Regions from separate parts of the Streptomyces sp. NPDC015220 genome, predicted to be linked through region 1. Evidence: riboswitches for the same ligand, from Rfam matches in the RefSeq annotation. Region 1 holds a riboswitch; each other region holds the start of a gene.

Region 1 (3,166 bases):
GGGGCGGCTGTGCTCTCCGTCGTCGTCCGGTTCCCGAGGGTCCGACGGTGCGACGGGTCCGTATTCTCTGGGCATGGCCGCTCCCCTCGCATATGCCCTCATCGCCACTGACCTGGACGGAACGCTGCTGCGCGGCGACGACACCGTGTCCGAGCGGTCCCTCGCCGCGCTCGCGCGGGTGGCGACGGCCGGTGTCCGGCACCTGGTCGTGACGGGGCGGCCGGCGCCGAGGGTGCGGCCGCTGCTGGCGGCCCTGGGCACCACGGGGCTCGCGGTGTGCGGTCAGGGCGCCCAGCTCTACGACGCCGGGGCGGACCGGCTGCTGTGGTCGGTCACCCTGGACCGGGAGACGGCCGAGACCGCGCTCGGCAAGATCGAGGCCGAGGTGGGGGAGGTGTACGCCGCGGTCGACCAGGACGGGGTGGACGGGCTCACGCTCATCGAGCCGGGGTACCGGATGCCGCACCCGACCCTGCCCGCCGCACGGGTCGAGCGGCGCGACGACCTGTGGCGCGCGCCCATCAGCAAGGTGCTGCTGCGCCATCCGTCGCTGTCCGACGACGAGTTGGCCGAGGCGGCCCGCGGCGCGGTCGGTTCCCTGGCCACGGTCACCATGTCGGGCCCGGGGACCGTCGAGCTCCAGCCCTGCGGCATCACCAAGGCCACCGGCCTCGCGCTGGCCGCCGAGCGACTGGGGCTGGACCGGGCGAGCGCCCTCGCCTTCGGCGACATGCCGAACGACATCCCCATGTTCCAGTGGGCCGCCCGGGGTGTCGCCATGGCCAACGCCCACCCCGAACTCAAGGCGGTGGCCGACGAGGTCACCATGTCGAACGAGGACGACGGCATCGCCGTCGTCCTCGAACGTTTGTTTCCTTAAGGCCGGTCAGGCCCCGGTCAGGTCCGATCCGGGCCGGCCTCGTCGGCCGGGGCCCGTCCGTCAGTACGCGCTGTTGACGTTGTCGATCGAGCCGTACCGGGCCGCCGCGTAGTTGCACGCGGCCGTGATGTTCGCGACCGGGTCGTAGATGTCGAGCGACGTGCCGGACACGTGGTAGGTGTTGAAGGTCGGCTGGATGACCTGCAGCAGGCCCTTGGACGGGATGCCCTTGGCCGCGTTGGAGTCCCAGAGGTTGATGGCCTTCGGGTTGCCGGACGACTCGCGGATCACGTTGCGGTAGATGCCGTTGTAGCTGCCCGGGATGCCCTTCTGAGCCATGATCGCGAGAGATTCCCGGATCCAGCCGTCGAGGTTGTTCGAGTAGGCGGCCGAGCTCACGGCCGTGGTGGTCGCGGGCGCCGCGGAGGCGCTGGTGGCGCCGATGAGCGGGACGGCGAGGACGGCGGCACCCGTGCCGCTCACGGCGAGGGTGCGGAGGATGCGGGCGGTGCGGGTACGGCGCTGACCGATTGCGGGCATGGGTAATTCCTCTCCGTCGCCTGCGAGGTGAGCTGTCGGGTTCGGGCGGGGAGGTGCCCGGCCGCGCCCCGAAGGGCACGGCTTCACCCCGAGCCGTTCCGGCACGGCGTACGACGTAGGACGACGTACGGCGCTCCGGCCCGGCGACTTACCTGGGTCCCCCGCTCCTGCCGTGGTGCTGGGTCGATGGATTCCGGGCGGCGGCAGGATTCGGCGTCCGCCCGACGGCCCGGAACGTATGCGAGAGCACATCTCCCGGACAAGTGCCGAATTCACACATCGCCCTAGTTGACCTTGGTCTGAGGCTTTTGGGATGCTTGATCCTTTGCAGTCGCCAAGTGTCAACTGGCTTGCGGGGAACGGGAAAGAGGTCGCGGTCGAGACGGGAGGGGTCGGAGGTGGGGCGTGACCCAACTCACGGTTTGCTGACAGCGGGAGCAATTACGGCTAACCGGAATTGCAATGTCAATAGGGTTAAATCGGACTATGGGGCGAACGGATGTGGCGGTCGTCACTTCGCGTGACGCCATGGCCCTGTCGTACGCCTGTACCTGTGGGCGTGTGTGCGAGCGGAGTGGCCGTGGGTAGGGAGGAGTGAGTCGATAAATATCTGTGCATATGTGGTGATCGATGGCATATCGGGTGAGCTCCGATACCGCCCGCCCTGTATCGGTGGGCGCTAGCGGTGATCGAAACCTGACCGGATACGCTGACTTGAGTGATGGCAGCGACCTATCGACAAACCGTGTAATCGCCAGCAGACACCAGCAGACAGGAGACCCCTCGTGACCGTCGTCGGGCCATTCGGGCTGAGCGTGCGGGACCAGGCTGTCGAAGCCGATGTCCAGGCCGGGTTGACGGCTGTCGAGGAAGGGTTGCTCGAAGCCACCAAGAGCGAGGTCCCGTTCATCACGGAGGCCGCGCAGCACCTCGTCAAGGCGGGCGGGAAGCGGTTTCGGCCGCTGCTCGTGATGCTCGCGGCGCAGTTCGGCGACCCGTACGCGCCGGGCATCGTGCCGTCGGCCGTGGTCGTGGAGCTGACCCACCTGGCGACGCTCTACCACGACGACGTGATGGACGAGGCCGCGGTGCGCCGCGGGGTGGCCAGCGCGAACACCCGATGGGGCAACTCGGTCGCGGTCCTGACCGGCGACTTCCTGTTCGCCCGCGCCTCCCAGATCCTCGCCGACCTCGGACCGGAGGCGGTCCGGGTGCAGGCCCTGGCGTTCGAACGCCTGGTCACCGGGCAGATCCTGGAGACGGCGGGCCCGCAGGACGGCCGGGACCCGGTCGACCACTACCTGGACGTGCTGGGCGGCAAGACGGGGTCGCTGGTGGCCGTCTCGTGCCGGTTCGGGGCGATGATGTCGGGGGCCGACGAGACGGTCGTGGACGTGCTGACCCAGTACGGCGAGCGGCTCGGCGTCGCCTTCCAGCTCGCGGACGACGTGCTGGACATCGCCTCCGACTCGCACGAGTCCGGCAAGACGCCGGGCACCGATCTGCGCGAGGGCATCGCGACGCTGCCCGTGCTGCGGCTGCGCGAGCGCGTGGCGCGGCTGGGGCTGGCCGAGGACATCGCGCTGTGCGAGCTGCTGGACTCCGACCTGAGTGACGACGCGCGGCACGCGCAGGCGCTGGCGGCGCTGCGCGCGCACCCGGCCCTGGAGCAGGCCCGCCGGGACACCGTGCGCTACGCGGAGGAGGCGCGGGCCGCGCTGGCCCCGCTGCGGGAGTGCGACGCGA
Region 2 (3,166 bases), on a different contig from region 1:
GGTCGGCGTAGTACTCGGTCATCTCGGCGGCCGAGCGCTCCTTGCCCTCGAAGAGGTAGGAGCCGTCCTTGTAGAACTCGGAGGCGGCGACGTCGAGGGCGAGGGCGATCTGCTCGCCGGGGGTGTAGCCGGCCTCCTTGATCGCCTCGAGGATGAGGTCGAGGGCCTCGCGGTTGGAGCCGAGGTTCGGGGCGAAGCCGCCCTCGTCGCCGAGGCCGGTGGCCAGGCCCTTGTTCTTCAGGACCTTCTTGAGGGTGTGGTAGACCTCGGTGCCCCAGCGCAGCGCCTCGGAGAAGGACTCCGCGCCGATCGGGGCGATCATGAACTCCTGGATGTCCACGTTGGAGTCGGCGTGCGAGCCGCCGTTCAGGATGTTCATCATCGGCACCGGCAGCAGGTGCGCGTTCGGGCCGCCCAGGTAGCGGAAGAGGGGGAGGTCGGACGCCTCGGAGGCGGCGTGGGCGACGGCGAGGGAGACGCCGAGGATGGCGTTGGCGCCCAGCGAGCCCTTGTTGTCGGTGGCGTCCAGGTCGAACATGGCCTGGTCGATGAGGCGCTGCTCGGTGGCGTCGTAGCCGACCAGCTCCGGGCCGATCTGCTCGATCACGGCGAGGACGGCCTTCTCGACGCCCTTGCCCTGGTAGCGGTTGGGGTCGCCGTCGCGGAGCTCGATGGCCTCGAAGGCGCCGGTGGAGGCGCCGGAGGGAACGGCGGCACGACCCGTGCTGCCGTCGTCGAGGCCGACCTCGACCTCGACCGTGGGGTTGCCTCGGGAGTCCAGGATTTCCCGGGCTACGACGACGTCGATGGACGGCACGAGCATCTCCTTCTTGGATGTGACGCTTGAAGTGCGGGGCGTGTGAGCCTTGCGACTAGAGCCTAACCGTCCCGGGGCGCCGACCGGCCGACCGACCGTCCCGTGGACAGGGTGACGGTACACATTGTTTCCTACCGGAACAAAGGGGCCGGTGGCGGGGCCGGGAACAGGAGATGAAAAAAGCCCCGCCCCGGTGCGTACGGGGGAACACGCACCGGGGCGGGGAGCCCGTGGGGACGGGGGGCGGTCCTCACGCGGCCCCCATGACGGGGGCCGCGCCTGGCGGGGCCCGTGGCCCGGCCGCCGGCCGGCCGTCGTCCGGTCCGGCCGTCGGCCCGCTGTCACTTCAGGTGCAGCTGCTGGCCCGGGTAGATGAGGTTGGCGTCCTCGACGATGTCCTTGTTCAGCCGGAACAGCTTCTCCCAGCCGCCCTGGACGTGGTGGGCCGTGGCGATGGAGCTGAGGGTGTCGCCGGCGACCACCTTGTACTCGCCGTCGCCCTTCTTGACCTTCTTGCCGGTCGGGGTGGTGACGGTCTTCCTGGGGGCCGGACGCGTCATGGAGCGGTTGGCGGCCTGCCGCTCGGTGGAGCGGGTGGTGGTGCTCTTGGAGCTGCCGGAGCCACCGCTCGACGAGGAAGAGGAGGACGAAGACGAGGAGGAGGAGGAGGAGGACGAAGACGAGGAGGAGGACGAAGACGAGGACGAGCTCGAGCCGCCGGTGTACCCGGCGCCGGACAGGCCCTTGCCGCAGACCGGCCAGGCGCCCTTGCCCTGACCCGCCAGGACCTTCTCCGCGACGGCGATCTGCTGCGACTTGGAGGCCAGGTCGGCGCGCGAGGCGTAGGCGGTGCCCCCGTAGGCGGCCCAGGTGGAGTTGGTGAACTGCAGGCCGCCGTAGAAGCCGTTGCCGGTGTTGATGGACCAGTTGCCGCCGGACTCGCACTGGGCGACCGCGTCCCACTCGGAGGCGGTGGCGGCGGAGGCGTTGCCGGCGGCCATCAGCGGAGCGGCGACGGCGGCGCCGGTGACACCGGCGAGCGCGATGGCGCGGGTGGCCTTGGAGGGACGACGGTGCTTGCCCTTGCTGGAAAACAGCATGGATGGATCCCCTCACCGACGCCTGCGAGGTGAGCTGTCGGGTTCGGGCCGGTTGAGTTGCCCGGCCGTACCTTTGGGGAGGTACGGCTTCACCCCCAGCCGCTCCGGTGAACTTCCCGGCGCGGCAACTACCTTGGGTCCCCCGCTCCTGCCTACGGCGCGTGACGCGACGACTGTTCCCGTGCGGCCGCTGGCAGGATTCGGCGTTGCGGCAGCCGGGGCTCGCGGTGGCGAGCGGTCACGACCGTAGGCAGGTGATCGACGGAAATTCAAAGACGATCAGGGCTTCTGAGACTCATCCCACACTTTCACCGAATGGGGCATTCTGTGCGAAGTATGGCGCGAACTCCCTCTACTTATGGGCGTTTTCGGTAGGGACATCCAGGCTCTGACCGGCCACGATGTGGTTCGGGTCGGCACCGACGGCGCTCTTGTTCGCGTCGTAGAGCGCGTGCCACCCGCCGCTCACGTCAAGGGAGTCGGCGATGGAGGCGAGGGAGTCGCCGGAGCGGACCGTGTAGGAGGCGGCGTCGCCGCGCGAGGCGTGCCGGCCGCCGGCTGCGGTCGTACGGCTGTCCGCCGGGGTCTCGGCGGCGCTGCCGCCGCGGTGCCGGCCGCCGCCCAGCGCCCCGGTGTCCACGAGGGCCGAAGAGCCGACGCTCTGGACGGAGTTGTCCGAGCGGTCGTAGTCGTCCTGACCGCCGGACCCCGCGCTCCGTGAGGGGGAGGTGCCGGTCGTTCCGGTCCCGTGGGACGCGTCCGACCCGACCGTCTCGCCGCCCTTGGCCGGCGAGGAGGGCGCGGTGGAGGGCTCCGCGGCGGTGGAACCGTCCGACCGGTTCGCGGAACCGGGCGACTTGGAGGCGCGGGGCGCGTCGGAGGCGCCGGCCGGGGAACCGGAGGGATCGGCCGGGTCGGACGTCCCCCCGGGCGAGTCGGACTGGCCGGGGTCAGTACCGTCGTCGGACGAATCGGAGGCATCCGAGGTACCCGAGGCATCGGACGAGTCGGTCGAACCCGACGACTTGGCCGAGCCGTTGCCGCCCGCCTTCTTCGAGGACGAGGGGACCGAGTCGCCCCCCACGCCCGTGTCGACCTTCGCGGCCCCGGAGCTCTTGGTGAGCCCGGACAGCAGCCCGCAGGTGTGCCAGGCGCCGGCGCCCCGGTCGGCGAGGATCTTCTCGGCCACGGCTATCTGCTGGGACCGGCTGGCCTGGTCGGGGCTGGCGGCGTAGGAGAGACCGCCGTA
Region 3 (3,166 bases), on a different contig from region 1:
GCTGGGCCGAGGGCCTCCACGCCCGCCCCGCCTCCATCTTCGTCCGGGCCACCGCGGCCTCCGGCGTCCCCGTGACGATCGCCAAGGCCGACGGCGCCCCCGTCAACGCGGCCTCCATGCTGGCCGTCCTCGGTCTCGGCGCGCAGGGCGGCGAGGAGATCGTCCTGGCCTCCGACGCCGAGGGCGCCGAGGCCGCCCTCGACCGGCTGGCCAAGCTGGTCGCCGAGGGACTCGAGGAGCTTCCCGAGACGGTCTGATCCGAACGGACCGCGCTCCGGGACGGTCTGTTCCGGGGCGAGGTCGTGGGGCCGGACCGATCGAGCGGGACGGCGGAACCCGCCGGACCGCGCGGGGCGGCGGGGCCCGGACGGTTGGAGCCGATAGCGCTCAGGAGCCGCGTCACCCTTTTCCGGGGGGCGCGGCTTCGGCGTCCGCGTCACGGGCTCGGGCGCGGCCCGCGGCGCCGGCGGCCTCGTGAACGACGACGGCCCCGGCGCGGGGCCGGGGCCGTCGAGGGCGTTCGGGGAGCTCGGGAGCGGGCTTCGAGGGCGCCGGTCAGACGTCCACGCCGTGCTTGCGGAGATAGGCCACGGGGTCGATGTCCGAGCCGTAGTCCGGGGTGGTGCGCGCCTCGAAGTGCAGGTGCGGCCCGGTGACGTGGCCGGTCGCGCCGGACAGGCCGATCTGCTGGCCCGCGGCGACCTGCTGGCCCACCGAGACCCCGATGGAGGACAGGTGGCCGTACTGGGTGTACATGCCGTCGGCCATCCTGATCACGATCTGGTTGCCGTACGCCCCGCCCCAGCCGGTCTCCACGACGGTGCCGACGCCGACCGCGTGGACGCTGGTGCCGGTCATGGCGTGGAAGTCGACCCCGGTGTGGGAGCCGGAGGACCACAGGGAACCGCCGCTCTGGTAGCCGGTGGAGACGTAGGAGCCGGCGATCGGCGACACGAAGGCGTTGAGGCGCTTGCGCTCGGCCTCGCGGGCGGCGCGCTCCTTGGCCTCGCGCTCCTTCTTCGCCAGCTCGGCGGCCCTCTTGCGGGCGGCCTCCTCGGCCTGCTTCCGCTCGGCGGCGTGCTGCTGGGCGGCGGCCTGGGCGTCGATCTTCGCGGCGACCGTGTCGCCGATGCTGATGACCGGGGTGAGGCCGGTGTCCTCGGGAGCGGGAGCGTCGGCGGCGAGCGCCGGGGCGGCGGCGAGGGTGCCGATGACGCCGGTCGTGGTGAGGGCCGCGACGCCCGCCGCGCGGGCGGTGGTGCGGTGCATCCGGCCAGGACGGCGGTGCTTCCCGGTGGCGCGGGTGAACGCCATGCAGACGTGGGTCCTTTCCTTCCCTCTCGCCTACCGGGTTAGCTGACGGGTTCGGAGCAGGAAGGTCTCCTACGGGCGCCCCGCTGCGCGCGGGCGTCCGATTCACCCCAGGGACTGGATGGGTCCCCGGCTCCCCTGGCTCGCGCCGTACGGGGACTCGGCGATGACTGTCCGGTGCCGCGGGTGCGGCGCACTGCCTGACGGACAGCCGCACTGACGCTAGACGGGGCCGCTTTCAATTCCCAAACGAATCGGGGTTTTTGTAGCGCAGGCCACAGGTCAGACGGGCAGCCTCTCCCGCAATCCGGACATCACGGGGCCCTGGTGACGCTTCGGTCACCAGGGCCCCGTACGCACCGCCCGCCGCCGTCACGAGCGGCCGGCGGGCGCCGCTACTCCGCTGCGACGACCGTGACCTGACCGATGCCCAGGGCTTCGACGGGCTCCTTGATCTGCGCCGCGTCGCCGACGAGGACGGTCACCAGGCGGTCCACCGGGAAGGCGTTGACGACGGCCGCGGTGGCCTCCACCGTGCCGGTCGCGGCGAGCTGCTGATAGAGCGTCGCCTGGTAGTCGTCGGGCAGGTGCTGCTCGACCTGGTCGGCCAGCGTGCTCGCCACGGCGGCCGCGGTCTCGTACTTGAGCGGCGCCACACCGACGAGGTTCTGCACGGCGACGTCCCGCTCGGCGTCGGTGAGGCCCCCGGCGGCGAGCTTGCGCAGCACCGTGAACAGGTCCTCCAGGGCCGGGCCGGTGTTCGGCGTGTCGACCGAGCCGCTGATCGCGAGCATCGCGGCGCCCGAGCCGTCGGGGGCCGAGCGCAGCACCTGGCCGAACGACCGCACGCCGTAGGTGTAGCCCTTCTCCTCGCGCAGGACGCGGTCCAGGCGGGAGGTGAGGGTGCCGCCCAGGCAGTAGGTGCCGAGCACCTGCGCGGGCCAGACCCGGTCGTGCCGGTCCGGGCCGACCCGGCCGATGAGGAGCTGGGTCTGGACGGCGCCCGGGCGGTCCACGACGACCACCCGGCCGGTGTCGTCGGCGGTGACCGGCGGGACGGGCCGCGGCTTGGCCGGCGAGCCGGTCCAGGCGCCCAGGGTCTCGCCGAGCAGTTCGTCGAGATCGGTGCCGGTGAGGTCGCCGACGACCACGGCGGTGGCCGTGGCGGGGCGGACGTACCGGTCGTAGAAGGTGCGTACGGCCGCCGAGTCGATGTTCCGGACGGTCTCCTCGGTGCCCTGGCGCGGCCGCGACATGCGCGCGGTGGCCGGGAACAGCTCCTTGGAGAGCTCCTTGGCGGCGCGGCGGGAGGGGTTGGCCAGCTCGTGCGGGATCTCGTCGAGCCTGTTGCGCACCAGCCGCTCGACCTCGGACTCCGCGAACGCGGGCGCCCTGAGGGCGTCGGACAGCAGGGCGAGTCCCTTGGCCAGGCGGGAGGCCGGCACCTCAAGGCTCAGCCGTACGCCGGGGTGGTCGGCGTGCGCGTCGAGGGTGGCGCCCGCACGCTCCAGCTCGGCGGCGTACTCCTCGGCGGAGTGCTTGTCGGTGCCCTCGGAGAAGGCCCGCGCCATGATCGTGGCCACGCCGTCCAGGCCGGCCGGCTCGGCGTCCAGGGGCGCGTCCAGCAGCACCTCGACGGCGACGACCTGCTGGCCGGGGCGGTGGCAGCGCAGCACCGTCAGGCCGTTGTCCAGCGTGCCGCGCTCGGGCGCCGGGAAGGCCCAGGGCTTGGCCTCGCCCGCCCGGGGCTGGGGGTGGAAGTCCATGGTGGCCAGCTCGGTCACTTCGCCGTCTCCTCGGTGTCGTCGGTGGCCGCGGCGTCCGCGTCCTGGTCGCCGGCGGCTGCGGCGGGGGT

Evidence for each region. A riboswitch is a leader RNA that binds a small molecule or an ion and turns the genes downstream of it on or off. The one in region 1 is predicted to bind cyclic di-AMP.
Region 2: linked by a shared signal. The riboswitch ahead of ACF061_RS14810 (transglycosylase family protein) and the one ahead of ACF061_RS08580 (transglycosylase SLT domain-containing protein) in region 1 are both predicted to bind cyclic di-AMP.
Region 3: linked by a shared signal. The riboswitch ahead of ACF061_RS26295 (M23 family metallopeptidase) and the one ahead of ACF061_RS08580 (transglycosylase SLT domain-containing protein) in region 1 are both predicted to bind cyclic di-AMP.

What each region holds. Positions count from the first base shown of each region.
Region 1 covers NZ_JBIBUK010000002.1:819,457-822,622, reverse strand. Annotated here, with positions in the region: gene ACF061_RS08585 (HAD family hydrolase) at 74-880, shown strand; gene ACF061_RS08580 (transglycosylase SLT domain-containing protein) at 941-1,420, opposite strand; cyclic di-AMP (ydaO/yuaA leader) riboswitch at 1,425-1,630, opposite strand; gene ACF061_RS08575 (polyprenyl synthetase family protein) at 2,206-3,166, shown strand, end outside.
Region 2 covers NZ_JBIBUK010000005.1:275,568-278,733, reverse strand. Annotated here, with positions in the region: gene eno (phosphopyruvate hydratase) at 1-817, opposite strand, end outside; gene ACF061_RS14810 (transglycosylase family protein) at 1,159-1,917, opposite strand; cyclic di-AMP (ydaO/yuaA leader) riboswitch at 1,922-2,087, opposite strand; gene ACF061_RS14805 (transglycosylase family protein) at 2,270-3,166, opposite strand, start outside.
Region 3 covers NZ_JBIBUK010000015.1:87,638-90,803, forward strand. Annotated here, with positions in the region: gene ACF061_RS26290 (HPr family phosphocarrier protein) at 1-257, shown strand, start outside; gene ACF061_RS26295 (M23 family metallopeptidase) at 556-1,314, opposite strand; cyclic di-AMP (ydaO/yuaA leader) riboswitch at 1,327-1,487, opposite strand; gene ACF061_RS26300 (M16 family metallopeptidase) at 1,707-3,095, opposite strand; gene ACF061_RS26305 (M16 family metallopeptidase) at 3,092-3,166, opposite strand, start outside.